One region of the Undibacterium sp. Di24W genome, then DNA from elsewhere that is predicted to be linked to it. Evidence: predicted binding sites of a transcription regulator. Region 1 holds the regulator's gene; the other holds the start of a gene.

The links. Region 1 encodes sigma-54, which starts transcription at its own class of promoters, with help from an activator protein. Its sites were predicted from a motif close to TGGCANGNAANCTGCTTT; they were not measured.
Region 2: a site for sigma-54 is predicted at 7,822-7,839, ahead of prpB (methylisocitrate lyase). Genes of this name have one in related genera too.

The regions. Positions count from the first base shown of each region.
Region 1 is NZ_JBMPOP010000013.1:20,320-35,958, reverse strand. It holds gene ACO0KZ_RS20135 (pilus assembly protein PilM) at 1-909, shown strand, start outside; gene ACO0KZ_RS20130 (PilN domain-containing protein) at 909-1,535, shown strand; gene ACO0KZ_RS20125 (type 4a pilus biogenesis protein PilO) at 1,640-2,218, shown strand; gene ACO0KZ_RS20120 (pilus assembly protein PilP) at 2,215-2,748, shown strand; gene pilQ (type IV pilus secretin PilQ) at 2,781-4,898, shown strand; gene ACO0KZ_RS20110 (beta strand repeat-containing protein) at 4,973-7,351, shown strand; gene aroKB (bifunctional shikimate kinase/3-dehydroquinate synthase AroKB) at 7,436-9,133, shown strand; gene ACO0KZ_RS20100 (deoxyguanosinetriphosphate triphosphohydrolase) at 9,161-10,312, shown strand; gene ACO0KZ_RS20095 (DUF4197 domain-containing protein) at 10,392-11,084, shown strand; gene ACO0KZ_RS20090 (enoyl-CoA hydratase/isomerase family protein) at 11,161-12,252, opposite strand; gene hpf (ribosome hibernation-promoting factor, HPF/YfiA family) at 12,426-12,779, opposite strand; gene ACO0KZ_RS20080 (RNA polymerase factor sigma-54) at 12,908-14,395, opposite strand; gene lptB (LPS export ABC transporter ATP-binding protein) at 14,411-15,157, opposite strand; gene lptA (lipopolysaccharide transport periplasmic protein LptA) at 15,154-15,639, opposite strand, start outside.
Region 2 is NZ_JBMPOP010000001.1:394,239-409,877, reverse strand. It holds gene ACO0KZ_RS01680 (GAF domain-containing protein) at 1-2,645, opposite strand, end outside; gene ACO0KZ_RS01675 (substrate-binding periplasmic protein) at 3,038-3,835, shown strand; gene ACO0KZ_RS01670 (diguanylate cyclase domain-containing protein) at 3,847-4,851, opposite strand; gene ACO0KZ_RS01665 (chemotaxis protein CheC) at 4,848-5,462, opposite strand; gene ACO0KZ_RS01660 (response regulator transcription factor) at 5,465-5,842, opposite strand; gene prpR (propionate catabolism operon regulatory protein PrpR) at 6,007-7,614, opposite strand; gene prpB (methylisocitrate lyase) at 7,871-8,761, shown strand; gene prpC (bifunctional 2-methylcitrate synthase/citrate synthase) at 8,865-10,019, shown strand; gene acnD (Fe/S-dependent 2-methylisocitrate dehydratase AcnD) at 10,263-12,857, shown strand; gene prpF (2-methylaconitate cis-trans isomerase PrpF) at 13,116-14,300, shown strand; gene ACO0KZ_RS01630 (propionate--CoA ligase) at 14,956-15,639, shown strand, end outside.

The DNA of each region.
Region 1 (15,639 bases):
AATATTGAAAATCTGGAACAGGTTTCAGAAGCGATTCTGAAGGTATTGAAGCGCGCTGGTACTGGGACTAAAAATGTTGCATTGGCCATGCCTGCTTCTTCCGTCATTACAAAAAAAATGATGTTGTCTGGCAATATGAATGAGCAAGCACTGGAATTGCAAGTTGAGTCTGAGGCGAGTCAATATATTCCATTTGCGATGGATGAGGTAAGCATTGATTTCTGTGTAATTGGCCCGAGTGCTAATTCTGAAGAAGATGTTGATGTTTTATTGGCAGCATCGCGTAAAGAGAAAATCGAAGACCGAGTGGCTGCAGCACAAGCGGCTGGCTTACAAGCAAAGGTTATGGATATTGAATCCTATGCGGCGCGTTCTGCTGTGGAGCGCTTGATCGAGCAGCAAGCGAATGGCGGACAAGATCAAATTTATGCCTTATTTCAAATTGGCTCGAAAGTGACTTATATCTCGATATTGTTAAATGGGGAAGTCGTATATGAGCGTGACCAACAATTTGGCGGTAATCAATTAACGCAAGATATTGTTCGTAATTATGGTCTTTCGTTTGATGAAGCTGAAGCAAAAAAGCGCCAGGGAGATTTACCGGACAGTTATGAAATGGAGCTGTTAGAGCCTTTCCTAGAAAATGCTGCGTTAGAAGTTACTCGAGCCATACAATTCTTCTTCACATCCACGCCTTACACCCGTATTGATCAAATTTTCTTGGGAGGCGGCTGCGCGATGTTGCCTGGTTTGGTGGATATAGTGGCCGAACGGACTAAATTATCTACTTCCGTAATTACTCCCTTTAAGGGCATGGATTTAGGATCCAATGTTAACGAAAAATCTCTGCGTAATGATGCGCCATCATACTTGGTCGCATGTGGATTGGCGATGCGGAGGTTCGGCTAATGATTAAGATTAATTTACTTCCGCACAGGGAAGAAAAGCGCAAAGAACTTAAAAATAAGTTTTACACGTTGATGGCTTTTGCAGCTTTGATTGCTGCCGTGATCTTGATTTTGGGTGGGCTCTATTTCTCAGCTCAAGTATCGTCTCAGAATGAACGGAATGCTTTTATCACCAAAGAAAATCTTGAATTGGATGAGAAGATTAAAGAAGTTGCCACCTTAAAGCAGGAAATTGACGCTTTGAAAGCTAGGCAGGAAGCGGTAGAGGATTTACAAAGTGACCGAAATCAACCCGTTTTCATGATGAATGAATTGGTTAAGCTTTCGCCAGAGGGTTTGTACTTGACCTTAATTAAACAAGATGGACAAAGAATTTCCATCAAAGGCTATGCTCAGTCCCACGCGGTGGTTGGTAGCTTTATGAATGAATTGAATGCATCCCAATGGATGTCAAAACCAGAAATTATTCAAAACAAGGCTACAGTTATAGGTAAAGACCGCGACGCTAAACGTGTTATTGAGTTTGATATGAACGTCGGTATACGTCGACCACGCGAGTTGGAAGCTGCTGCAGCAAGTTCTGCAGCGTCGTCTAAGGCGACTAGTGCGGCGAGTAAAAAACCATAATAGAGAAGAATATGGCAAATTTTAAGGAAACTATTGAGTCTATAGAATCGCAGTTTCGCGACCTCAATGGCTTGCATCCCGGATTGTGGCCAACCGCGCCGCGCATGATGGCAGCAGGTGCTCTGTTGTTGTTGGTACTTGTGGGAGGGTGGTTTTTTTATTGGGACCCGCAAATTGAAGCCATTGATCGTGGACAACAGGAAGAGCAGAAGCTCAAAGATACTTACAAGGCAAAATTGCAGCAGTCTATAAGTCTGGAAGCACTAAAGGAACAGAAAAAGCTGGTTGATCAATATGTTTTGCGTATGGAAAAACAGTTGCCAAGCAGTGCCGAAATGGGAGCCTTGCTTGATGATATCAACTCAGCTGCTAATGGGCGTGGGCTTAGTTTTGATTTGTTTAAACCAGGTACTGTTGTCGTGAAAGATTACTATGCGGAACTACCGATTGATATTCAAATGATTGCTAATTATAACGAATTAGGACGATTTGTTAGCGATATTGCAAAATTGCCGCGTATTACTACTTTAAATAATCTGACTTTCTCAGTGAGTAAAGATGCTAAGAAACCTGGAATTGTGCTTGATGGCATTGCCAAGACCTATCGCTATTTAGATCCAGATGAAGTTTCGACTCAGCAGGAATTGAAGAAAAAAGAAAAAGAGAAAGGAGCGAAGAAATGAGATTGATTAAAGCGCTTAGCTCTTTTTTGATGCTATTGGTATTGACCGCTTGCGGCGATAATGGTGTTGGTGAGTTGAAGGTTTGGATGGATCAAGTAAAGAAAGAGACGCAAGTAAGGGTCAAGCCCGTGCCGGAACCAAAATTATTTGTTCCAGTTTCATATGAGCAAGGAGGTCTGATTGACCCGTTTGATGCCAGTAAGTTAATGGTGGTGTTTGCCCGATTGAAGGCTGCGAATGATAATGGACTGAAACCGAATTTTGATCGCCCTAAAGAAGCCTTAGAGGGATATCCATTAGAAGCTATGAAGATGGTTGGTACTTTTGATAATCGCAAGGCATTTCAGGCCTTGATACAAGTCGGTAAGGCCGTTTTTCCAGCCACCTTGGGCGCTTATATAGGACAAAATTTTGGTAAAATTGTAAGTATTACTGACACCAAGATAGATATAGTCGAGACGGTCCAGGATGCGACAGGTGAATGGACTGAACGAAAAGCAAGCTTAGAATTGCAAGAGGCGAAAAGATGAACGCATTGATAAATAAAAGCACGAGGAGCGCCATGCGCATTAAGTTTCTTTTTCTGGGTCTGGCATTGATTTGTCAATCCGTGTTTGCTCAAAATGATAACTCAATTGATTCCATTACCGCCAATCAACAAGGTGCTAATGTGGTCGTCAAAATTAATCTCAAAAAGCCAATTGAAAAAAATCCAATTGCATTCTCTATTGCTAATCCTGCGCGTATTTCTCTGGACTTTGCAAATACCAGCAATGCGACAGGAAAAACAGCGATTGATATTGGATTAGGTGAAGTTCGCAACCTCAATTTGATCGAAGTGCCCGGACGTTCACGCTTGGTATTTAACTTAAATAGATCTTTAAACTATGCAACTTTGGTTGAAGGCAATTCATTAATTGTTACTATTGATGGCTCAGGAGGATTGGCAACACCAGTGAATTCTGTCGGATTGCCTGTCGTTGACAAAGCTGCGCAGTCTGTGGGTAAACAAAGTATTCGTGATATCGATTTTCGTCGTGGTGTCGCTGGTGAAGGTCGCGTGATAATTGATCTGCCCAGCAATCAAATTGCAGTTGATCCGAAACTGCAAGGCCAAAAAATTGTTGTTGATTTATTTAATGTGAATTTGCCTGAAATTCTAAAGCGCAATTTAGATGTGTCCGATTATGGGTCTCCGATCCAGAAAGTTAGCACAGAACGAAAAGGTGAAAACGTCCGTATGACGATTGAGCCTAAAGGTTTGTGGGAACATAGCGTGTATCAAAGCGATACGCAATTGGTGATAGAGGTTAAGCCTATTAAAGAAGACCCAAATAAGTTGACCCAAGGAACTCAGGGGTACAAAGGCGAGCGTTTCGGTATGAACTTCCAAGATGTGGATGTACGTGCAGCTCTGCAAATTATTGCTGAGCAAGGCGGCGTCAACATCATTGCGACGGATTCTGTAGTCGGCAACTTGACTTTACGTTTGATTGATACACCGTGGGATCAAGCGTTGGAAATTGTCATGCAGATCAAAGATTTGGATATGCGAAAAAATGGCAATGTGATTTTAATTGGGCCTAAAGAAGAACTGCAGACCAAAGAAAAACTTGAATTAGAACGCAAAGCACAAATCGCCGAGCTTGAGCCTCTAAAAACAGAGGCCTTTCAATTGAAGTATCAAAAAGCAGAAAATCTACAAAAGTTATTTCTCGGTGAAACACCAGCAAATCGTATGCTGTCAAAGCGTGGCAGTGCATCACCTGAACCCAGAACCAATCAGTTGTTCATCACGGATGTCAATTCTAAGCTGGAAGAAATTCGCAAGTTGATCCAGAAAATAGACGTTGCAACTAAACAAGTTGTCATTGAAGCTCGAATCGTTGAAGCAGACAATAAATTTAGTAAAAATCTTGGTGCTAAACTCGGTTTTGCAGATATGCGTGGATTTAGAGGCGGTGACGTTGGTTTCGGTGTGTCTGGCAATCAGAGAGCTGCCATTACGGGAAATTATTTAGGTGTAGGCGAACAAACTGGGCAGGCGAAAGTGACTGAGAAAAGCTTTGTACCTAATACCCAATTTATTAATTTGCCGGCAGCGGGTCTTGGCGGTTTGGATGCAGGCAGTTTTGCAGTGAGTTTGTTTTCTGCTGCCGCAAATCGTTTCCTCAATTTAGAGTTGTCCGCATTAGAAGCGGATGGTGAAGGTAAGATTATTTCTAGTCCTCGTGTAGTAACAGCAGACCAAACACCAGCACACATTGAGCAAGGTCAAGAAATTCCCTATCAAGTGTCTACCTTTAGCGGTGCGACTTCGATTTTCTTTAGAAAGGCGACTTTGAGTCTCGATGTTACGCCACAGATTACGCCCGACGGTACGATTATTTTGGCTGTGGATGTCCACAAAGACAGCCGTGGAGAGGAGACTCGCGGTGGCCCAGTAATTAACACTAAACAAGTCAAAACCAATGTATTAGTTGAAAATGGTGGGACTGTCGTGCTGGGTGGTATTTATACGCAAGAGGAGCGTAATGACGTTACCAAGATACCTTTCCTAGGTGATATCCCGCTGTTTGGGAATCTTTTCAAGACGAGCGGCAAGACAAATAATAAAACCGAATTGTTGATTTTTATTACGCCAAAAGTTCAGTTAACAGGTAGTTTCGCAAATCAGTAAACCATAGGACAGCACTTAGTTTGCGGGCTAAGTAGGTTGGTCCCTTGTTTCAATTTATATTTAATAGGTGTTCCATGATGAAGTATATTCGCGCAGTTCTAGCAATCACCACATTTGCCTTGCTATCTGCCTGTGGCGGCGGTGGCGGTTCAGCTGGTAACACTAGCGGGAAAGCATTGTTTACCACGGCAGCTGAGAAGTTGACTATCGTTTCAGGGCAAGTACAAACCTATAATGTTGGTGGAGGTATTCCTGCTTATACGGCAACAAGTAACACTGGTGCAATCACCGCTAGTATTAAAGGAACGACATTAACGATTACTGGTGTCGGAAGTGGAAGCGCAACAGTGACAGTCACTGACGCAGCAGGAGCTTTTGTCAAAATAGATGTAATTGCTGGCACGGGTACAGATTTCTTTATCACAGCGCCAGAAACGCTGACGTTAGGTATTGGGCTAACAAGTTCAACCTTTTCTGCTGGTGGTGGCTCTGGAATCTATCAGGCATCCAGTGGAAACAGGCAAGTGGTTACGGTCACTCAAAACGGTAACCAATTCTATTTAACCGGTGTTTCCGCTGGTAAGACGACAGTTGTTGTTGCTGATTCTGGTGGGATAACAAAAAAAATCGAAGTGACGATTGGTACTGGTCTTAGTCTTTTCACAACGGCCGCTAGTGATGTGAATGTCGCCATTGGTGCTGCTTCTGTTTATACAGTGGGCGGTGGAAATGGTTCTTACAGTGTCGCAAGTAGCAATGTTTCAGTGGCAACTGTATCGATTACTGGGGATAAACTGACCATCACAGGAAAAACAGCTGGTAATTCAACAATCGTAGTTAGAGATGCTACGAATGGTGTGGTTGAAATAAAAGTTGTAGTCGGCTCTAATCTTGATTTATTTACAACTGCGCCTGCGCAAATACGTGTCGCAATTGGTGTTTCTAGCCCCGAATTTACAATTTCCGGCGGCAATCAAGTTTATTCGATTGTGAGTGGAAATCCTCAAGTTGCTACAGTCGGTATTAACGAAAACAAATTTATCGTTCGTGGTGTTGCCAATGGTGTCACGACCATTACTGTCAAGGATGGAGTTGGTAAGACGGTCACATTTGATGTTGTGGTAGGTTCGATTGTTGATTTTTATACTACAGCGCCAAGAACGATTACGATACCAGTAAGCGGAACTGGTGCATATGTCCTCGGTGGAGGAACCGCGCCTTACACAGCAACCAGCAGCAATGCCTCTTTGGTTACAACTTCAGTGTCAGGCTCTAACCTCGTGATTTCGGGGGTAACTGGCGGTATCGCCAATGTCCTGCTCAGAGACGCGAACGGAACAGTAATAAGTCTCGTTGTGAATGTAGGTAACGGCGGTGTTAACAATCCATTTTATGTTTCTGCACCAGGGACATTGAATATTGCGACCGGCGCATCCCCTTCTTATCTCGTGGCTGGCGGTACAGGTCCATACACGGCGGCTAGTAGTAATTTAGCGATTGCAAATCCGACAATTGCGGGCGGTACTCTCACAATTACTGGCGTTGCACCTGGAACCGCAAATATCGTGGTTAAAGACGCTTTGGGCACTCCAGTAACGATTGTTGTGACTGTTGGAACAGGTGGCGTTGCGGTTCAGTTTTATACTAGTGCCCCATCGACGTTTAATTTAGCAACGGGCGCCTCACCAACTTTCTTGTTAGGTGGCGGGAGTTCTCCTTATGTGGCGACCAGTTCTGACGTCAAGGTCGCTACGGTATCCGTGACAGGCTCGGTATTAACCGTTACAGGCGTGGGGCCAGGAACTGCAACACTGTCCTTATTCGATAATGTCGGAGCGAAACTGACCGTGACGACAAATGTTTTGGGTGCAACTAGTCCAACATTGATCGTTTCTCCAATAGCAACAGATAGTTATCCAGGCGACGTCCTTTACTTCCGTGTTGATGGAGGAACCGCACCTTATTCCGTCATTTCGACAAACAATGCCATCGCCAGCATAACGTCCGGTTCTGTACTTGCTAGTGCGGGTACCATCACTGTATTTTCTGCAAAGGCGGGTAAAACCCAAGTGGTGGTCGCAGATGCAAATGGATTGTCACAGACGATTAATATAACGATTGCGGCGACAATTCCTCAGGTCTTGAGATTCACGCCTGCCGCATGGAGTATCAATGAAACGAATGGTGCCACCATACCGCTTGTAATCTCCGGCGGAAATGGTCCTTTCCAAGTATTTACGGATACTCCATTGCTGTCTGCAGTCAGCGGAACCAGTCCTGATGCGACTAACCCATTAACTTTTACTGGACGTACTGTCAACGTGAGTACAGGTACACAAGGGAATCGGTGTGTTGCTGCGGACACAGTCGTTACCTTGACGGTGAAAGACGCATTAAATAATTCCGCTACCAGTGTAATGACTATTGTCAACATTCCTGCTGGTTGTCCATAGCGTGGAAATGTAGAACTAGCAACAATGGCCGCGCCATCTTGATTCGGCGGTTTTTTAAAGTTTAATTTGGCGGTAAAGTCCTTTGTGAAAGAAAATATATTTTTAGTAGGTCTGATGGGCTCTGGCAAAACAACGGTTGGCAGAGCCCTCGCAAAAAAACTTAATAAGCGATTTGTGGATTCTGATCATGAGATAGAGGCGCGTACTGGCGTCGCTATCTCAGTGATTTTCGAAATTGAAGGCGAGGCTAGTTTCCGTCAGCGCGAGGCTGATGTGATTCGTGACCTTTGCCAACAAGATGGCATCGTGCTGGCCACAGGTGGCGGTGCGATTCTTAATCCTCAAAGTCGTGCCCTTCTTCATACACGTGGAACGGTGGTTTACTTGAAAGCCGGTATCAGCAGTATTTTGCATAGAACCCGGCATGACAAAAAACGACCGTTGTTACGTACCGCAGATCCCCGTAAAAAATTAGAAGAGCTTGAGCAGCAACGCGATCCCTTGTATCGAGAGGTGGCACATATGGTCATTGAGACTGGGCAGCCACAATTACAGACCTTGGTGCAGACGATTATTGAAAAAATGCCCGCGGAATCGCTCGCATCTGCCAGCCCAGATGACGTGACGCAGCAAGTAGCAAAACAGCTTCATCCGACAGCCAAAACAAAGTCAAATATGGAATTTGAATCAGCGCAAGCACAAACCTTGAACGTGGATTTAGGCGAGCGTGCTTATCCGATTACCGTAGGTCAAAATCTCCTTTCGAATTCCAGCTTGTTGCAAGAGCGAATTAAGGGGCATCGCGTGGTGATTGTGACCAATACCGTGGTCGCGCCCCTCTATTTAGACTCCTTGAAAAAACAACTAAGTCTGCTCGGAAAACAGGTTGAGGCTATCGTACTTCCCGACGGGGAAGAACATAAAACCTGGGAAAGCTTGATGCTGGTGTTTGACGGATTGTTGGCGAAAAAATGTGACCGTAAAACCACTTTGTTAGCATTGGGTGGTGGCGTGATTGGCGATATGACGGGCTTCGCTGCTTCGGCCTACATGCGCGGCATTCCTTTTGTACAGATCCCGACAACCTTGCTGGCACAGGTTGATTCTTCGGTCGGTGGTAAGACAGGTATCAATCACCCGCTCGGCAAAAATATGATAGGTGCTTTCTATCAGCCGCAAGCTGTGATCGCAGATACGTGTAGCTTAAATACCTTACCTGATCGCGAGCTATCCGCTGGTTTGGCCGAAGTGATTAAACACGGCGCGATTATCGACCTAGCGTTCTTCGATTGGATAGAAGCAAATATCGAAAAGCTACGAGCCAAAGATCCTGCAGCATTGGCTTATGCGGTGTTGCGCTCCTGCGAAATTAAAGCCAATGTTGTTCGCCAGGATGAGCGCGAAGGTGGCTTGCGTGCTATTTTGAATTTTGGACATACCTTCGGACATGCGATTGAGTCTGGACTTGGTTATGGCAAATGGTTGCACGGCGAGGCAGTCGGTTGTGGTATGGTCATGGCGGCCGACTTGTCCTATCGGCTTGGTTATCTCGACTATGTGAGTAAGGTACGCATTAGTAAATTGGTCGAGACTGCAGGATTGCCGACAATTGCACCTGATTTGGGTGAGCAAGTATGGGTGGACCTGATGGAAGTTGATAAGAAAAATGAAGGCGGTCAAATCAAATTCATTCTGCTTAAACCATTGGGGCAGAGTATCATCACGCAAGTTCCACAAGCCACATTGTTGGCAACACTTAGCGCCTGTATTTTGTCTACCTGATGTCTGCATAAAATCACCGAGGATAGTATGTTCACCGATACGCATCTAGCCCCTTACGCTGCACAATCTGCGCAAACTAAAGGGCGGCGTTTCATAGAACCTAGTCCTGGCACTCGATCCGAATTTCAACGCGATAGAGACCGCATTATTCATAGTGCGGCGTTTCGTCGCCTTGAATATAAGACACAGGTCTTCGTTAACCATGAGGGCGACCTGTTTCGTACACGTCTAACACATAGTATTGAAGTCGCCCAAATCGCGCGTTCTATCGCTAGAAATTTGCGTTTGAATGAAGATCTGGTGGAAGCGATTTCTTTAGCGCACGATTTAGGTCACACACCTTTTGGCCACGCCGGGCAGGATGCTTTGAATGCCTGCATGAAAGACTATGGGGGCTTTGAACATAACCTACAAAGTCTGCGAGTCGTCGATACATTAGAAGAGCGTTACGCCAGCTTCGAAGGTCTGAATTTAACATTCGAAGCGCGCGAAGGCATACTCAAGCATTGCTCGCTAAATAATGCCAGAGAGCTGGGGGAATTGGGTCAACGCTTCATTAATAAGACGCAACCGAGCCTTGAAGCACAGCTCACCAATCTGGCAGACGAGATTGCCTACAATAATCACGATATTGATGATGGCCTGCGCTCTGGTTTGCTGACTGAAGTGCAGTTGATGGAAGTCGATTGCTACGCCCGTTTTCGTCGTGAAGTTGATGATACATATCCTGGTATAGGCGGTCGGCGTGCTATTTCAGAGACGATACGACGCATGATCAATATGTTGATTAGTGACCTAACCCAAACCGCACTACGACGTATTCGTGAGGCAACACCGAAGTCTATTGATGATGTGCGTGCACTGCCCGCCATGATGGCGTTTTCAGATGCTACCTATCAAGACGCCAAGTCGCTGAAACAGTTTTTATACGAGCACCTATATCGGCATTATTTGGTGAATCGTATGAGTCATAAAGCCAAAAATACAGTACGGGAATTGTTTGAAGTGATGATGGCTCAGACTAATTTAGTGCCGCCTGATTATCGTGTACAAGTCTCGTCAGATAATGAGCAAACAACGTTTCTGCAAGCGCGTCGCATAGCCGACTATATCGCGGGAATGACGGATCGTTTTGCGATTCGTGAACATAAACGTTTATTTTTGATAGAAGAAGTTTGACGCTAGGTTTTCGACTATATAACGTGAGAATTCTTGTTAGTACTTAAAGATACAAGTTGATTAATTGTAAGGACATAAAATGAAAACGTGGATAAAACATAGTGCGAGCGTGATCGTCGTGGCGTGCGTAACTTTACAAGCACAAGCTGCAGATTTGAGTAAGCTTAGCAACCAAGATGCGAATGCTGGTTTAAAGGCCGCATTGGAAACGGGTGCGAATGCAGCCCTACAAAAGCTCGGCGTCGCTGATGGTTTTTTAGGGAACGACAAAGTAAAAATCCCGCTTCCATCAATGCTAGAAAAAGCTCGTCCTTTGTTGAAGTTAAGTGGACAAAGTAAGCAGCTAGATGAACTAGTCGTTGCCATGAATCGTGCAGCGGAATCTGCCGTTCCTATGGCAAAACCCTTGTTGATGGATGCAGTAAAGAGCATGTCGGTCACCGATGCAAAAAATATTTTGAGTGGTGGTGATACGTCGGTAACGAATTTTTTCCGTGAAAAAACCTCGGTGTCTTTAAGTGCTAAATTTTTACCTTTGGTTAAAAATGTGACCGATAAAGTAGGATTGTCGACCAAGTACAATGCCGTTATGGGCAAAGCTCAAAAATTAGGTGCGGTGCCAGAGAAAGAAGCGACCGTAGAATCCTATGTCAGCAACCGTGCGGTTGATGCACTCTATACGATGATAGCGGAAGAAGAAAAAGCGATACGCCAAGATCCTTTGGCTGCTGGCAGTAAGATTATTGGTAAAGTATTTGGCTTGCTGAAATAATTTGTCAAGCATTTAAAAAAGCCGAAAGATGTTCGTACATCTTTCGGCTTTTTTTCGTCGAAAAATTGGTACTCTTTTACGGCAAATGCGCCAATGGATGGGCGTAGCTTGGCCATACTTCGACAAAAAATTGGGCGATCATTTCTTGCTTAACTTCGGCAATAGTTGGTGGCGACCATAATGGCGAATTGTCTTTGTCTACCACCAAGGCTCGCACACCCTCCAGTACCTCACCATGTTTGAAACAATGACGTACCATAGTGCGTTCTAGACGCAAGCAATCAGCAACGGACTTTGATTTGCAGCGTCGTAATTGTTCTAAAGTAACCGCCATCAATAGCGGTGAACGTTTGTTCATAATAGCCAGTGTTTTTTCTGCAAATTCTGTTTCGTCGCTGGCAAGTGTGGCGCAAATATTGTGTAAATTATTACCAGTGAAATGTTGGTCGATCTTCGTTCGATCATTTGCAAGTTGACATTGAGCATGCGCTATTTCATGCTCAAATTGCGCGGAGAAACGACGAATCGCAACACGTAAATCTGCTTCTGTGTTGTGCTTAATTAAATCCATTAAAGCTGGAATTTGTACGGTCGGAATATAGACATCGGCTAAATTGGCATAGATCGCATCGGCAGCCTGAATTATTTCCCCAGTGAGTCCTAAATACGTACCAATCTCTCCCGGCGTTTGATTGAGAAAGTAACCGCCGCCCACGTCGGGAAATAATCCAATATTTACCTCTGGCATCGCCATTTTGGTACGTTCAGTGACGATGCGCAAACGACTGGCTGTACCTGATTGTGCGATACCCATGCCACCGCCCATGACTACGCCGTTCATCAAAGCGATATAGGGTTTTGGATAGAAATGAATTAAATGATTCAGTGCATATTCTTCGGTGAAAAAATCTTCGAGTAGTGCGCTGTCACCCTTAGGCGTTAATGTGCCAACATCGTAGAAGAAACGAATATCGCCACCAGCACAAAAAGCTTTCTCGCTACTACTGTGAATGAATACAGCATGAATTTCGGGGTCGTTATGCCAAGCGCGTAAAGTGGCGGTTAGTCCACGAACCATTTCTAAGGACAAGGAATTTAGTGCTTTGGGGCGATCTAAAGTGATGATGCCAACATGATTGTGGATTTCTGTCAGGACGTGGGAGCTCATTTTTATCTGTCGAAAATTGTCATATGAGAATTCTACCTTAGGGCATCAGACATAGATGGAAAAAATGGCTTGCAATGTAACTGTAATAGTTTTTCTTCACGTTTCAATGGACATAAAAAAGGACGCTAAAAAGCGTCCTAGGGATCATCGAATTGATGATTCAGTATTCTAAATTAATCTAATTGTGTAGAGGCAGGGTCAGGAATATGTTTGATCGCATCATGTTGATGGTCTTGAATTTTATCCTTGTGTTTGATGACCTGACGATCGAGTTTGTCAATTAAGGTGTCGATGGCAGCATACAAATCGTGCGCCAGACTTTCTACATGTATATCTTTACCGCTAAGGTGTAAATTAATGTCAGCTTTGTGGCGTTTGTCCTTTTCCCGGAGCTTATCAACCGTCAGGATGACGGCGATATCAATGACTTGATCGAAGTGTCGTCTTACCCGCTCTAGCTTGCTTTGTACATATTCACGAATTGCAGGAGTAACTTCGACGTGGTGTCCACTGATGGTGAGATTCATACTACGCTCCTATGGTGATATTGTTTTATTTGCTTCTAAGTTGCCAGTCATTACGATCGCTCATTGGCAGAAATTTGTTTTGAGCTAAATCATATATAACGATAGAAAACAATATTTCAAGAACTGGTTTATAAAGATTTCCTTAGACCGACAGGGGGAATTTTCAGAGCCTCACGGTACTTTGCAACAGTACGGCGCGCGATGACCATGCCTTGTTCTCCCAATATGTCGGCGATCTTGCTATCCGAGAGGGGTTTTTTCTGGTCTTCTTCTCCTATTAATTGTTTGATCAGAGCCCGTATCGCTGTGGAAGATGCTTCACCACCGGTTTCCGTTGCGACGTGACTACCGAAAAAATATTTCAACTCAAACATGCCGTGCGGTGTCAGCATAAATTTTTGAGTTGTTACACGCGAAATAGTGCTCTCGTGTAATCCCAGTGTATCAGCTATTTCGCGCAAAACAAGGGGTCTCATTGCGACAGCACCATGCGTGAAAAAATTATATTGCCTTTCCACTATGGCTTGCGCGACGCGCAAAATAGTGTCAAAACGTTGCCGCATATTTTTGATAAGCCAGCGCGCTTCTTGTAGCTGCGGATTCAGGCAAGGATCACCGCGTTGCTGTTTCATTAAGCCTGCATACATTTGGTTGATGCGCAGGCGAGGCATCACATCGCGGTTCAGCATCACTTGCCACTCGTCGCCAATTTTCTTGACTACAACGTCAGGTACCACGTAGTCAGATTTTGCAATCGCAAATGCTAAGCCAGGCTTGGGATTACATTGACGGATGACAACTTGTGCTTCACGTAAATCTTCGTCATCACACTGTAGGAATTTGCGTAACTTGGTGAAGTCGCGTTGGGCAAACAAGGGCAAATATTGCTCGACGATTTGCAGTGCTAAACGACGCGTCACAAAGGGTATCTTAGGGAAACGCTTGATTTGCAGTGCTAAACATTCAGCGGTATTGCGTGCACCTACGCCTTCGGGTTCGAAGCTTTGCAGCATGGTTAAGGCAAACCGTAATTCCTCTAACTCGACGCAAAGGTCAATAGGAAGGCTTTCATAGATTTCATCCAGGCTCTCGCACAAATAACCATTCTCGTCGATGGCATCGATGATTAATTCGATCAGTGCTCGGTCACGTGGCTCTCTGATGTTCAGACGCATTTGTTCTAACAAATGTTCTCTTAAGGTGGTTTGTGCGGCCTCTAATTGCGGGCGACCATCTTCCTCGTCGTTGTTGGATTTAGAGCCGCTGCCAGGTGCATCATCGAAGCTCCAGTCGTCATTGTTGGCGGTTGCTGCTTCACAGTCGGCGACTTGTTCTGGGACGGCTTCCGTGCTGCTGCCGTTGTCGGGTGCTTTTTCTGTATTTTGAAATTCGCTTTCGCTTTGCTGGCTTGCATTGTTGATGCAGCCATCCGCCAGTAAACGAACTGCATTGTCCAGTGCATCGTCGACGCGTTCCAGTAAGGGATTTTCCGTCAACAACACTTCTAGCTCTTGATGTAATTCCAAGGTGGACAATTGCAGCAAACGTATTGATTGCTGCAATTGCGGCGTCAATGCCAAATGTTGCGAGGTGCGTAGCTGTAAGCTCTGCTTCATGGTTATGCCAATCGCTTACATGCGGAAATGTTCACCCAAGTAGACTCGACGTACCGTCTCATTGGTGATGATTTCGTCAGGGCGTCCACTCGCCAATACCGAGCCTTGATTGATGATGTAGGCGTGATCACAAATACCCAAGGTTTCACGTACATTGTGATCCGTGATCAATACGCCGATATCGCGTTCTTTTAAAAAGCGAACGATTCGTTGAATCTCAATCACAGCAATAGGGTCTACGCCCGCGAAGGGTTCATCCAGTAATACAAAACGTGGATTGGTGGCGAGGGCGCGTGCGATTTCTACGCGGCGTCGTTCACCTCCGGATAAAGCGCGTGCTGGGCTTTCTCGCAAGCCATCAATTTGCAGCTCTTCCAATAGCGTATTTAATCGCTGTTCAATTTCTTTTTTGGAAAGCGCTTTGCCATCCTTGTCATGTTGCAGCTCTAGCACTGCGCGTACATTATCTTCTACCGAAAGCTTACGAAATACCGATGCTTCTTGCGGCAAATAAGATAGACCCAAACGTGCTCTTTGATGGATAGGCAAATGAGAAATGTCGGTGCCGTCGATATCAATTTTGCCTGCATCGGATGGCACCAAGCCAACGATCATATAGAAGGACGTTGTCTTGCCAGCACCGTTCGGTCCTAACAATCCGACGACTTCACCACTTTTGACTTGAAGCGAGACGTCACGAACTACCTGGCGCATGCCATAGCGTTTTTGCAGGCCTTGAATTACGAGAGTACTGGTAGTCATTTTTCTTGTTTAACTTCTGTTTTTGCTTGCTTAGGTTCGGAAGTAATAGTCACACGACCACCACCAGGGATGCGTTTGCCTGAAGTAGAGTTAGTTGCAGTAAATACGTCGTTAATGCTATCGTAAGACAAGAATTCGCCATTCTGTTCTTGTGTCATTTTTTGTTGGCTTAAGTAGCGGACATTGGCTTTCGCAATAAACTTAACAACTTCAGTCTTCTTGTCATACTCAACGCGATCCGCTGAACCTTCTATCCACAAGTCGCTACCACCATCGCGCTTCTGACGGAAAAACACTTGGCTACCTGGCCTGCCAGTTAAGATCACCATGCCACCATCTGCTGTTTCGGTTTCTACGGCATTTTCTGCTTTGATCAACAAAGTACCGCGTGTCAGCTCGACATTACCCGCCAATGTTTTGGTACCAGTTTTACCGTCGTAGACCGTATGCTCTGCGTTTATTAAGGTCTTTTTTTGGCTATC
Region 2 (15,639 bases), on a different contig from region 1:
AGAAAGCGATTTTGATCTATCGTAACTATGATTTCTGGGTGGGGGTTGTCTACGGTAATCGAAATCATTCTTTCTATGCCGGCTGCCAGATTGCTCTCGCAGGCAAGCTTTAGGACCTTGTTTAACTCAACTTTTTGCATATTGAAGTGCATTTTTCCAGCCGATAATTTTTCCATGTCAAGTAAGTCATTGATCAGGAAGCTTAAGCGTTGACTATTTTTGTGTGCGATATGCAGCATGGATTTAATTTTAGCGGGAAGCTCTCCTACTGCTCCACCTACAATTAATCCGAGTGCGCCGGAGATCGACGTTAATGGGGTGCGCAGCTCATGACTTACAGTTGAGATAAACTCACTCTTCATCGTTTCTATTCGTTTTCGCTCACTGATGTCTTGTATCGTGCCATACAAGCGCTCACAGCGACCTTCGTTTATTTGAGTAAGACCCAATACCCTAACCCAGCGTTCATGGCCTCGCATCGTTACGAAGCGTAATTCGCTATCAAAACTTTCGCCCGTATGAATCGCATGATTGATTTTCTCTTGTATGGTGTCGCGATCTTTTCCTTCCTTATAAAATAATATTGCCTGTTCCAGATTGCATGAATAACCTTCTGGTACTTGATGAATTTGCTCGGTGAGCTTGCTCCATTTGGTACGCGATTCATTTAAGTCCAGTTCCCAAGTACCTATTTGCGCAGCGCTATTGGATTGCTCTAACAAATCGATGGTGTGCGCTAGCTGTGCTTCTGCAAATTTTTGTTTTGAAATATCGGCGTGGCTTCCGGACATCAATAAAGGTTTACCATCGTCTGTTCGGCTGATCAGACAACCACGGTCCAATATCCAAACCCAATGTCCATCCTTATGCCGCATACGACTTGTAAACTCGTAGTAATCGAGTTCTCCGCTAAAATGTCTTTGCAGTAATAAATCGGATTGTTTTAGATCGTCTGGATGAACTAACTTACTCCATGTCTCTAAACTGATTGGAGCCAATTCTTCTAGCGTATAACCCACAATTTCTGCCCAACGCTGATTGTAGCTGGCTTCTCCCGTTTGCACATTCCATTCCCAGGTGCCGATATTGGTTCCCTTAATAATATCTGCTAGTCTGCGCTCGCTATCCAGATGGCTTGCCCGTACTCGAGCTGCCTGAATTAATTGTGCAATAGTGAGTAATATCGGCTGCAAGAAGTTGACCAAATCTTGTTTGTAACCGAATGGGCGATTGGCGATTCCTATGGTCGCAATGAGCGCTTCATTGTAATAAATCGGCAGGCCTAAGAAATTATGGATGCCTGGGTGAGTCGAAGTACCTTGCATTCTTTCATCTGTCAGCTCATTCAAAATAATGACAGATTTGGTTCGAATCGCCGCGCCGAATAAATCATCGAGCGCGTTCAATTTTAGATTTTGAGTCGTACATTCGTTGGCAGTTAAAGGTGATGTCAGTTTTTTCGCAGTGCGGTTAATGGTAAATAATTTGAGATGCGTTTCGGATTTTTGATCTTGAAATACTTCTCCGATAAAACCGTAGCTACTGCCAGTTAAATCCAAGATGTCATGCAAAAGGCTTTTAAATCCCTCACCGTGCTCCAAACTATGTATGAATTTTGCCTGAGCATTGGAAATAACCTGCGCTAGGTTTTGTTGTAATTTTAAAGAGCTGGCTAATTCCCATTCATAGATAGTATTGTTGACCCACTCCGAAAACAATTTGATAAACTCAATTTCGACCTGAGTAAAAAAAGCAGGTTTGCGGGCTAGTGAGTCTGAGAAAGCCAAGGTTCCAAAAAGTGTATTTTGCGCATGGATAGGAACCCCGATATAGGAGCCAAATACCAAGAGCGAATTTTTTGCAATTTCCGCATAAGGGCTCGTGCTTACTTCAGGCAGTAGCGTAATTTCGTTCGATTGCATGCTGACCGAACACATAGTCTGATCTAAAGTTAAAACCGAGCCTTCACAGGGGAATTCAGGATTCCATTGAACTATGACTTCGCAATCGTCGCTTCGATGACGATTAATCATACCGTTTGACATGTTCAAAAAGCGGCATGCGATTTCCAGCGCTTGCCTCAATAAAACGGCGTAATCAGTGTTACTTAAAGAAGAGATTTTGGTTAAAGCTAATAGCGCATAGTGTTGTTGATTTTGTTGGAATAGCCTAATTTCTTGTTCTACACAATCGGCCAAGTCGCGCAGTGAATTTAATTCTGCAACGCTTAAAGTGCGTGGATGGCTGTCAATAATGCACAGCGTACCAATATTGTTTTTGCCATCGGGCCGTAATGGTGCACCTGCATAAAATCGAATATTAGGCGCCCCAGTGACGAGAGGATTGTCGGCAAAACGGGCGTCTTCAAGCGCATTGGTAATATGGAAAACTTCTTCTTCCAAAATTGCGTGACCGCAAAATGAAATGTCTCTGCCTGTTTCACAAGCTGTCAGTCCTTGCTTGGACTTAAACCATTGGCGATCACTGTCGACGAGGGATACTAGCGCAATTTCTACACCAAAAAACTGCTTGGCCAGTCGGGTCAGGCGGTCAAAGCGCTCTTCTTCGGCAGTGTCTAGTATATTTAAATCGACTAGCGCCTTTATCCGCGTACTCTCGTTCAGCGGCATGTCGGGTGATTTCATGCACTTCGCTCCAGTGATAAAGAATACGATGGATTGGTTTTTGAATGCGCGTCCATGTCAATCGCTGATATCACAAAATGTCGCAATTGGATTAGCGATGATATTATGAGTATCTAGCAAGAAGTTCTTCTAGGCAAGTGAATCCCGATCTCAATTTTTGCATGTTGCTGATTTACGAATGTTGTATGGTAATTCGGGTCAGGTTTTGCTTAGTTTCTATGCTTGCTAAGCTAATGATATTGAAATCATGGCAATATAAGCTTTGTCAGTGTTAGTATTCTTTATAAGCTTAGTCAGGTCGTGTCGAAATAAGCTTCCCCAATTCTCGCTTTCTTGCTCAAACCTACTTAGACTGGGATAATCAGCGCTGTATATATTTCCCTGCCCCCACTATGTTGAAGTTCCGCTCCTTCGTTGTTTCTATTGCTGCATTGTTTGTGATATCTGCGCTGTGTTTTCCATCTGCCTGCAACGCGTCAGAAAGTCCGGTGCGTCTTTTTTTGCAGGAAAGTCTGGATAGCGAAGGGAAGCAAGTTGCTCTGAATCCAAAATTGATGGAAATTTTGACCTATTTTGAACGCCAGACCGGTCTCAAGTTTGAACCGATTATTTTGCCTTGGAAGCGCGCGCAAAGTGAGACTTTGGAGGGAAAGGGAATCATTTATGGATTTTCACGTTCACCCGAGCGTTTAAAGGCCTACCACTTTTCATTGCCAGTCGTTACTGAGCGAGTTTGGGGTATCACATATGGTAGACCTAAACCTAATTATCGACATGTAGAGGATTTGCGCAACAAAATAGTCAGTACTGGGCGCGGATTTAGCCATGGCATGGAGTTTGATCAAGCCCGTGATGTGATCTTTAAAGTGCAAGAAGATTCTGCGTCGACTGTTGCACGCTTTAAAAAATTAATGGCGAAGCGCAGTGATTTAATGGTGTGGCCAGTACGCGGATATCAACACCATGCCGAAGTTGAAGAATACATTAATCGCATCATCGTAAAAGAGTCGAATGACCCCGAGTTAAAAGGCCGGTATTTTGATGTAACCGATCAGCCTTTGTTTTATGACTCCACACACTTTGCCAGCGCTAAAGGAAAGTATGCGGAGGTACTCAAAAAGATAGATCAAGCGATTGCGCGTGGTACAAAAAATGGAAGTTTAAATAAGGTCTTACGCGGCTATCATTAAAAAAACACTCATTATTGGCGGTCAGCATGTTGTCGAATTGTCTGTTGCTTGTGTGCGATCAAAGTATCTAATGCTAAAAAACAAGCTTGGTTTCGACCTTGTTGTTTAGCTTTATACAATGCGGTATCCGCTGCATCAATCAATGCCGATACTTCGCGATGTTGGATAGGATCGTAGGTGCTTAAACCTATGCTTATACTAATGACTTGATTACTCTTTGACTTTAAATGCGGGAGTTGTAAGTCAGTAATCGCAGTGATTAATTTTTCAGCAAATAGCACGCCATGTTCTGCGGGCATATCCGGTAATATCAAAACAAATTCTTCTCCACCATAGCGCGCTAACATATCCGAAGAGCGTGAAATCTGCGCTCTTAAAGCAGCAGCGACCTTAATCAATATCTTATCGCCTGCAGGATGTCCGTAGTAGTCGTTATATTGTTTGAAGTAATCGATATCGACCATGAAGATCGATAAAGGGTGCTTTTGCCGTATCGCTTGTCCCAAAGCAATTTTGTAATGTTCGTCAAAAAAGCGGCGATTGTACAAGCTAGTCAGGCTATCGGTAGTCGCATCTTTTTTCAATAGTTCTGAATGCGAGCGCAACATTTTTTCACGTCGTATGGAGGTGCTAGAATCGGTGACTTGAATCAAGTAACAAGCATCCGCCAAATCCGAGTCGAGTACTGTGATGGTAATGGATTGATGAATGGCAATTTGCTTATTCAAACTTTCTTCTTCGCCAAATAGCGGCAAAGGGGAGCGATGCAAAGCGTTCGATAGCATTGCAGGCAAGCCATAGGTAATCGAATTTTTCAGAGCGTTACTGAAAGCCAAGCTAGGAGCGGTAGGAAACACAGTAGACATGTTGTTTTGCCGTGCTATGTCCGAAGAGATACCTGAATGTTTTTCCATCCAAGCATTCCACAACAATATATTGGTATCAGCATCAACTAAAATCAGCCCCATATTAATACTATTCAAAATAGGGCTTTGATAAATCTCTAAAGAGCTCATTCTATATTTCCTAAAAACTGCTCTAAATGCTTTACTAAGCTAAGTAGTGACATGGAGCTCAACAAGAAAATCAGGTGGCCTTCAGAAAGGCGTTTCTCGATCGAAAGATCGATGTGCAATACCAAAACAAAAGCCTGGTCTTCTGCGCTATGCAAGCTTCTGAAAATTTCTTCAGTCGACGCAATTTTGTAATCTGGTAGTGAGCTATTTAAGGAAATATGCAACATATCTGCCATGGCCGAGAGACAGGCATTGAGGATAATATTCCCCAGTTCGCACATGGCTTCTTGTTCGAATTCTGCCAGCTCTTCAATGCTCATCTGCGAGCCCATCATATCGCGCACTATTTCCAGTGCATGGCTCTCCGTAAATAAAAGCAAAGCCTGCGCATCGAAAGGGCCGGAAAATTGTTGGCTGACTACGCCGAATTTCAAGCTGCTCAGATCCATGATGTTGGCATCAACTTCAGAAGTTTTTTTAATTTCCACTGAAGGCACTGAGAGTTTTACTTCGTCTCCAACAATTTCGCTCAAACTTGCGGCAGCGCGGCCAGCACCGACGTTAAAAACTTCGGCGAGCGCGTCTAAATGAAGGTCTGTTAGGCTGTTCACAATTATCCTAAAAAGTAATGCAGTGCTTCTGCGATCGACTTCTCCGTGATCGGCTTAGCAACAAAGATGGCGCCCATAGCGTTCGCTCTATCTTGAAAACTCTCTTGAATATTGGCAGAAAAAATGACCACCCGACACGAAGGCATTTCCTTTAGTAATATCTCGGCAGCATCCGTTCCTAAAATGCCGGGCATATTAATGTCCATAGTGCAAAAATCAGGTTTCTTTTCCAGTGCCATAGCAACGCCATCAGTGCCGTTGTTAGCTTCGAGAATTTCCCAGTTGGGATGAACATCTAAAACTCGGGCGCGTATGATCATACGTGATACTTTACTATCATCTACGATCAGTAGTTTTTTTACTGGCGTGTCGGCTGTCATCGCATTTTTCCGTTATTAATTTAATGTTGAATCAAAGATTTGTTTAGCGAACCTAAAGTCTCTTTTGATATTTTACCCTAAGCGGTAGGCTTAGCATTTTAAGGAGATTTAATGCGTTGTAAAAAGCCTTCGATATTTGTTACTTTTTGTGTCTGGGAGACTGTCTATGTTGATTTGTTGCTTTTTAACTTGCGCCATAAGGTGGTACGACTAATCCCTAAGTGCTTGGCAACGTCATCTTTTCTATTCTTAAACTTATGCATTAAGAAATCAAGTGATTCTTCAGAAGTTTCTGCGATTTTTGAAGCAGAGAGTTCATTTGCTTTATTCTGCGCAAGCTCAGGGAATAAGTTGACTAGAAAGCCAGGCGTAATGGCTTGTAAAGGCGTGGCGGATAAATGCAAGGCCACCCGTTCCATGAAGTTGCGTAATTCGCGCACATTGCCCGGCCAACCGTAGCTCCTCAGTAAATCTTCGCAAGCTGCTACCTCTGCATGGAGATTGGGATGGGGTCGACTAGCGATTGCTGCACACGCTTGTTTTAAACTCCATTGAGAAAGACTGACTAAGTCTTCAGGGCGTTCACGCAGCGACGGCAAATGTAATGGCAGTATCGCTAATCGAAAAAACAAGTCTGCACGAAAACGTCCCTCTCGTATTCTTTGTTGGAGATCGCAGTGGGTTGCGCTGATGATACGGACGTCGATCGAAATAGGCCGTACACCACCGACACGTACAATTTCTTTTTCTTCTAACACGCGTAGTAAGCGTGTTTGCAGATTTAAGGGCATTTCACCTATTTCATCTAAGAATAAGGTGCCGCGATGTGCGGCTTCAAATAAGCCTGCATGACCACCACGACGAGAGCCAGTGAAAGCACCTTCCTCGTATCCAAACAGCTCTGATTCCAACAAGGATTCTGCAATCGCGCCGCAGTTAACCGCGACAAAAGCCTGTCGTGATCTTGGGCTTTCCCGGTGGATGGCTTGGGCCGCTAATTCTTTGCCAGTACCAGTTTCACCTTGTAATAAGACAGTGGCTGGTGAGCGCGCATAAAGCATGATGCTGCTTCGCACTTCTTGCATGAGTTTTGAATCACCACGTAAATCATTTAAGCCATGTTTGGCACGCAATTCGCCGACAGGTTGTTGGCGCCCTTTCGATGCCTCGAGGCGGGTGAGGCGAGAGATTTCAATCGCATCGTCAAACGCCTGTCGGATGGAGCCAGCGGAGTACATAAAGATACCGGTTAAACCGGCTTCCTCTGCTAGATCGGTAATTAAGCCCGCACCGACAATGGCCTGTATGCCCATCGCTTTGAGTTCACTAATTTGGCTTTTGGCGTCTTCCTCGGTGACATAAGTTCTTTGTTCAACTTGAAAACCAAAAGTAGTTTTGAAATCGGCCAACTCCGGTATTGTTTCCTGGTAAGTGACAATGGCGATCTGGCGCGAGACTTTACGTGCGCGAGCCAAGGCTTGCATGACGTCAAATCCACTGGCTTTCGCGATAACGACTGGTATAGGTAGTCGATTTTTTAGATAGGCGCCGTTCGAGCCGGCAGCAATCACGGCATCACAGCGTTCGGTTTGCAAACGTTCGCGCAGCACCTGAGCGGCTTCTTCAAAGCCAAGGTGTATCGGTTCAATGTCAGCACTGGCATCGTACTCGACCATGATGTCGCGGAATAAATCAAATAAACGCGAAATTGAGACTGTCCAAATGATGGGCTTGTCTTGTGGATCGCGTGGAAGAGGGGAGTGTCGGCTCATGAGGGCTCCATGCTTACGTGGATTGCGTAGCGCTTGCTTTGGCTGGTGTTTCAAATGATGTTTCAAGTATGTTTCAATTGTGTTTCAATTGCAACGTATTTCCGTCGTATAAGTGAACTTTTCACTCAAGTTTGGCTTTGTAAGTTTGAATTCAAGTATTTGATTTTTAAGGCTATTAAATTTCGCTAACGTGAATGGACGCCCCCCTGGCACGCGCTTTGCAATAGGGACTACATCCAAACAAAAGGAAAAGATCATGTCTCAATATTCCGCAGGTGCTGCCTTCCGTAAGGCGATGCAAGAAGAGTCTCCGTTACAAGTCGTTGGTGCGATCAACGCTAATCATGCTTTATTGGCGAAACGTGCAGGCTTTAAAGCGATTTATTTGTCCGGTGGTGGCGTTGCTGCTGGTTCTCTCGGTTTGCCCGATCTCGGCATCTCAAATTTGGACGATGTATTGACTGATGTGCGCCGTATCACTGATGTTTGTGATTTGCCTTTGTTGGTCGACGTCGATACTGGTTTTGGTTCTTCGGCGTTCAACGTTGCACGTACCGTCAAGTCCATGATCAAGTTTGGCGCGGCAGCGATGCATATTGAAGATCAGGTCGGTGCCAAGCGCTGCGGCCACCGCCCAGGTAAAGAAATCGTCAGTAAGCAAGAAATGGTCGATCGCGTGAAAGCCGCGGTCGATGCACGTACTGATGACAATTTCGTGATCATGGCACGTACCGATGCGCTGGCAGTAGAAGGCTTGGAAGCGGCAATCGAGCGCGCTCTAGCATGCGTCGAAGCGGGAGCTGATATGATCTTCCCAGAAGCGATTACAGAGTTGGCGATGTACAAGCAATTCGCCAATGCAGTGAAAGTGCCTATTCTCGCGAATATTACTGAATTCGGTTCCACACCTTTGTACACGGTGGAAGAATTAGCGTCCGCTGAAGTTGGTTTGGTGCTATATCCATTGAGCGCTTTCCGTGCCATGAACAAAGCAGCGGAAAATGTGTACACCGCGATTCGTCGTGATGGCACGCAAAAGAATGTCGTCGACACGATGCAAACACGGATGGAATTGTATGAGCGTATCAACTATCACGATTTTGAACAAAAACTGGACGCCTTGTTTGCACAGCAAAAAGGGAAATAAACGAAAAGCCTCGCCGCAGAGGCGCAGAGGTCGCAGAGAAGGGAATCAAGGAACTCTGTGGGCTCTGCGCCTCTGCGGTTCAAAAAAATCAATGGAGAAAGAAATGACCACACAAGAAAACCCAACATTTAAACCAAAAAAATCCGTCGCACTATCAGGCGTTGCTGCTGGCAATACTGCCTTGTGTAGCGTGGGCAAGACAGGTAACGACTTGCACTATCGCGGTTACGATATTTTGGATGTGGCCGACAATTGTGAGTTTGAAGAAATCGCCCATTTGCTGGTTCACGGCAAATTGCCAACGACGGCTGAACTGTCTGCCTATAAAGCAAAATTAAAATCCTTGCGCGGTTTGCCAGCGAATTTGAAATTGGCGTTAGAAGCTTTGCCTGCCTCTTCGCATCCTATGGACGTGATGCGTACAGGTTCATCAGTCTTGGGTTGCACATTGCCAGAAAAAGACGATCACAACACGCCAGGCGCACGTGATATCGCTGATCGCTTGATGGCATCTTTTGGTTCCATGCTCTTGTATTGGTACCACTTTAGCCATAACGGTAAGCGCATCGACGTTGAAACCGACGATGATTCAATTGGCGGTCATTTCCTGCACTTGCTACACGGCGAAAAACCAAAAGCGTCTTGGGTTCGTGCCATGCACACGTCCTTGATTCTGTACGCGGAACACGAATTCAATGCATCGACTTTCACTAGTCGCGTGATTGCAGGTACAGGTTCCGATATCCACTCCGCTATCACCGGTGCAATCGGTGCTTTACGTGGTCCTAAACATGGCGGTGCCAACGAAGTCGCGTTTGAAATCCAAAAACGCTATGACAATCCCGACGAAGCAGAAGCGGATATCAAGCGTCGCGTAGAAAACAAAGAAGTGGTGATTGGTTTTGGTCACCCAGTGTACACAGTGTCTGATCCACGTAATAAAGTCATCAAAGAAGTTGCTCGCACATTGTCGGTTGAAGCAGGCTCTACCAAAATGTACGACATTGCTGAGCGTTTAGAAACGGTGATGTGGGATATCAAAAAAATGTTCCCGAATTTGGATTGGTTCTCTGCTGTGTCTTATCACGTAATGGGCGTACCAACAGCAATGTTCACGCCACTGTTCGTGATCGCACGGACATCTGGTTGGTCGGCGCATATTATTGAGCAACGTATCGATAACAAGATCATTCGTCCGAGTGCAAATTATGTGGGGCCTGAAGATTTACAGTTTGTGGCTTTGAAGGATAGAAAATAGAGCTTAGATTCAGGGGCGCGATGTTTCCTTGTGACTCTTCGGTGTGCTTTTTTATGCTCCCTCCCTTTCAAGGGGAGGGTTGGGGTGGGGATGGTTAGTTATGTCTACTAAAACCCCCATCCCCCTCCCAGCCTCCCCCTTGAAGGGGGAGGAGCGGATAGAAGATGCGATACGGATAAAAAACATCTCTTATATAAAACAGCACTACCTCAGTAAGTATTAAAAATCAAAGATGGACAAAAAATGAACACACAATTCCGTAAGAATCTCCCAGGAACCTCACTCGATTACTTCGATGCGCGTGAAGCGGTTGAAGCGATTGAGGCAGGCGCATACGCCAAGCTGCCATACACTTCACGCGTACTAGCAGAAAACTTGGTACGTCGCTGTGATCCAGCGACTTTGACTGATTCCTTAAAACAGTTTATCGAACGTAAGCGTGATTTGGATTTTCCATGGTTCCCTGCACGTGTTGTGTGTCACGATATTCTGGGACAAACGGCCTTGGTTGATCTTGCTGGTTTGCGTGATGCGATCGCGGATCAGGGTGGTGACCCGGCTCAAGTAAATCCCGTGGTGCCTGTGCAGTTAATCGTCGATCATTCTCTCTCGGTTGAATGTGGTGGTTTTGATCCGCAGGCCTTCGAAAAAAATCGCGCGATTGAAGACCGTCGTAATGAAGATCGCTTCCACTTCATTAATTGGACCAAGCTCGCGTTTAAAAATATGGAAGTGATCCCGCCGGGTAACGGCATCATGCATCAGATCAATCTGGAGCGGATGTCGCCTGTGATCCAGTCACAAAATGGCGTGGCGTTTCCAGATACTTTAGTCGGCACGGACAGCCATACACCGCATGTCGATGCGCTCGGCGTGATTGCGATTGGTGTCGGTGGATTGGAAGCTGAAAACGTCATGCTCGGTCGCGCATCTTGGATGCGTTTACCCGATATTATCGGCGTAGAGCTCAGCGGCAAACCACAGCCTGGTATTACGGCAACCGATGTCGTATTGGCACTCACAGAATTTTTGCGCAAATCCAAAGTGGTGGGCGCTTATCTTGAGTTCTACGGTAGCGGTGCAGCAGCCTTGACGCTGGGTGATCGTGCGACAATTTCGAATATGGCACCTGAATACGGCGCGACGGCAGCAATGTTCAGTATCGATCAGCAAACCATCGATTATTTGAAATTGACAGGTCGTGAAGATGCACAAGTGGCTTTGGTAGAGACCTACGCAAAAGTCGCTGGCTTGTGGTCCGACTCTTTAGTCACAGCAGAATACGAACGTGTACTGCAATTTGATTTATCTTCGGTCGTGCGCAATATGGCGGGTCCATCAAATCCGCACGCACGTGTCGCTACCAGTGATTTAGCAGCAAAGGGTATTGCTACTGCTTGGGACGATGTGCCAGGCCAGATGCCAGATGGTGCGGTCATCATCGCGGCGATTACGAGTTGCACCAATACTTCCAATCCACGCAATGTGATTGCTGCTGGTTTGTTGGCGCGCAATGCCAATCGACTTGGCTTAACTCGCAAGCCTTGGGTGAAATCATCCTTAGCGCCAGGTTCTAAAGCAGTGACTTTGTATTTGGAAGAAGCGGGCTTGATGCAAGATCTCGAAGCACTTGGCTTTGGTGTCGTGGCTTACGCTTGCACATCCTGCAATGGTATGTCTGGCGCGCTTGACCCAGTGATTCAGCAAGAAATTATTGACCGCGATTTGTATGCAACCGCTGTGTTATCAGGCAATCGTAATTTCGATGGACGTATTCATCCCTATGCGAAACAAGCTTTCCTTGCCTCGCCACCACTAGTAGTTGCTTATGCGATTGCGGGCACCATGCGTTTCGATATCGAGAAAGACGTATTGACCGTCGTCGATGGCAAAGAGATTCGTTTGAAAGACATCTGGCCGACCGATGAAGAGATCGATGCAATTGTGAAGTCCAGTGTGAAGCCTGAGATGTTCCGCAAAGTCTATGAGCCTATGTTCGCGATCTCGACAGAGAAAGCAGCCAGCGTGGCGCCTCTGTACGATTGGCGCGCACCTTCCACCTATATCCGCCGTCCACCTTATTGGGAAGGCGCTTTAGCTGGTGTCCGTACCATGAAAGGCATGCGTGCTTTGGCGGTGTTAGGCGACAATATTACGACCGATCATTTATCACCATCCAACGCGATTATGCTTGATAGCGCGGCAGGTGCCTATCTCGCAAAGATGGGTTTGCCAGAAGAAGATTTCAATTCTTATGCAACACATCGTGGCGATCACTTAACTGCACAACGCGCTACGTTCGCGAATCCAACTTTAAAGAACGAGATGGTGCGCGATGCGGAAGGTAAAGTGAAAGCGGGATCTTTGGCACGTATTGAACCCGAAGGCAAAGTGACGCGCATGTGGGAAGCCATTGAAACCTATATGGAACGTAAGCAGCCTTTGATCATTATTGCGGGTGCTGATTACGGCCAAGGATCTTCACGTGACTGGGCGGCCAAAGGTGTGCGTTTGGCAGGTGTGGAAGTCATCGTCGCTGAAGGTTTTGAACGGATTCATCGTACCAATTTATTGGGGATGGGGGTGTTGCCACTTGAGTTTAAAGCGGGTGTCAATCGTTTGACTTTGCAATTAGACGGAACAGAAACCTATGACGTAACTGGCAAATGTACACCGCGCACGACCTTGACTTTGGTCATTCATCGTAAAAACGGTGAGCGTGTTGAAGTGCCTGTCACTTGCCGTCTTGATACAGCTGAAGAAGTATCGATTTATGAAGCGGGTGGTGTATTGCAACGTTTTGCACAGGACTTTTTGGAGTCGACTAAGTCTGCTTGATAACAAAGGAATTGCTGAAGAGGCGCAGATTAGGCAGAGTTTCTATCACGATGAAGTAAGCCCTTCTCCCGCAAGCGGCGAATTGGAAATGCGGGGTGGGGATGAGGGGCATTGATCAAGTATTTCGAGATTGTTTGATGATACGTTTGTGAAACTGCATGTCAGTATTGCTGAAACGATTTTGCTAGCTCACCTTCCCTCACCCTAACCCTCTCCCGCTTGCGGGAGAGGGGACTAAGAACCAAGAAAAGGAAAATAATGTCCCATCCAGCCCAAATCAAAATCCCAGCCGTCTACATGCGTGGCGGCACAAGTAAAGGCGTGTTCTTTCGCGTACAGGATTTGCCGAGTGCTGCCCTGCAGCCAGGAGCTGCACGCGATGCTTTGTTATTGCGTGTGATAGGTAGCCCCGATCCTTACGGCAAACAAATCGACGGTATGGGTGGCGCCACTTCCAGCACCTCGAAAACAGTATTACTGGCGAAGAGTGCCAAGCCAGATCACGACGTTGATTATCTGTTTGGACAAGTTTCCATCGACAAAGCATTCGTCGACTGGAGCGGCAACTGCGGCAATTTATCTGCAGCGGTGGGTTCTTGTGCGATCAGCATGGGCTTGGTTGACAATGTCCCTAAAAACGGCATCGCCGTAGTGCGCATTTGGCAAGCGAATATCAGTAAAACGATTGTTGCTCATGTGCCGATGACGAATGGTGAGGTGCAGGAGACGGGTGACTTTGAGCTTGATGGCGTGACTTTTCCAGCGGCTGAAGTTCAGCTTGAGTTTATGGACCCAGCAGCAGAAGAAGAGGGTGCTGGCGGTTCTATGTTCCCAACGGGGAATTTGGTCGATGATCTAGAAGTACCTGACATCGGCACATTAAAAACGACCATGATTAACGCCGGGATTCCAACCATCTTTGTGAACGCCGAAGAGATTGGCTACACCGGTACTGAATTGCAAGACGCTATCAATAGTGATGCTGCGGCGCTAGCGAAGTTTGAAACAATACGCGCTTATGGTGCGGTACGCATGGGTTTGATTAAGCATATTGACGAAGCCGCAAAACGTCAACACACACCGAAGGTGGCCTTTGTTTCTAAGCCTTTGGACTATGTTTCCTCTAGTGGAAAACAAGTTCATGCGAGTGAAATTGATTTGTGTGTAAGGGCTATGTCTATGGGTAAATTGCATCACGCGATGATGGGGACTGCAGCGGTTGCGATCGGCACAGCGGCAGCAATTCCTGGAACATTAGTCAATCTCGCGGCGGGCGGTGGAGACCGCACGGCTGTTCGGTTTGGACATCCATCCGGAACTTTACGTGTAGGTGCGGAAGCTCAGCTGGTAGATGGTGAGTGGAATGTGAAGAAGGCGAGTATGAGTCGTAGTGCTCGGGTGTTGATGGAAGGTTGGGTTCGCGTTCCGGGCGATTGCTTTTGATTTTTGTTTTGAGTGATTTGTGCTGTTGATTTGCTGTCTGTTGGTCGGGAGTGGCCCGACAGCCACTTACTTTCTTTGCTTCGCCAAAAAAAGTAAGCAAAGAAAGGCGACCACGCTGCCACTGCCCTTCGGGTTCCCAATTATGCAAGACAAAAAATGGGAAAGCTTCGAAACTCGCTGCGCTCAGACAACGAAGCTTTCTTATCCATTTTCTGTCCTGCACAATTGGCAGTGTCAGAAGTGGATGAAGGTCAAAAGCAAAAGCAAAAGCAAAAGCAAAACAATCAGTATCGACGGATGTTCGTTCTTCTATTAGCAATTCCAGGTCGTTGTTTTTGATTTGCTTTTGACTTACACCCGTTTGAGACGACGTAATTTGTGCTTCACAGAAAATGGATAAGAAAGTGTTGCTGTCTGAGCGTAGCGAGTTTCAACACTTTCCCATTTTTTGTGATGCACAAATTATGCTGAAGCGTAGCGTAAGCACCCCGAAGGGGCGAGTCTACGGTCGCCTTTTTTGGATCACCTTTTTTGGCGAAGCAAAAAAGGTGATTGGCCGCCGGGCCACACCCGGCCAGAGAAAGTTGAGTTAGCACGATAACCAATAAGAAAGTAAGCCATTCAAAGAATAAATTTGATGTAGTACAAAAGGCGAATAGATAAAACAAATAACAATCAAAAACAATCAACTACGCGCCAAAAGAATTCAAACCAAAACGCTATAAAAACTGGAGACACCATGAACTACCAAGATTTTTATCAAGCCTCAATTCAAGACCCAGCCAGCTTCTGGGACCAACAAGCCCAACTCATCAGCTGGCACAAACCCTATACCCAAGTACTTGATCACAGCAAACCACCATTTTCGAAATGGTTTGTCGGTGGCGAAACGAATCTTTGTTATAACGCGATTGATCGTTGGTTGGAGACACAGTCGGATAAGGCGGCATTGATCGCCATTTCGACTGAAACCAATGCCGAGAAAACTTACAGCTTCGCTGCACTGCATGTGGAAGTGCAACGCATGGCAGCAATCATGTTGGAGCTCGGCGTCAAGAAGGGCGATAGAGTCTTAATCTATATGCCCATGATTGCCGAAGCGGCATTTGCCATGTTGGCCTGTGCGCGCATCGGTGCTGTGCATTCCGTGGTGTTCGGTGGATTTGCCTCCAAGAGTTTAGCAACGCGTATCGATGATGCTAAACCCGTATTGGTGGTGTCCGCCGACGCCGGTATGCGTGGCGGCAAGGCAGTGCCTTACAAACCTTTGCTCGATGAAGCGATTCAATTGGCCGACCATAAGCCAGCAAAGGTTTTATTAGTGAATCGTGGTCTCGAT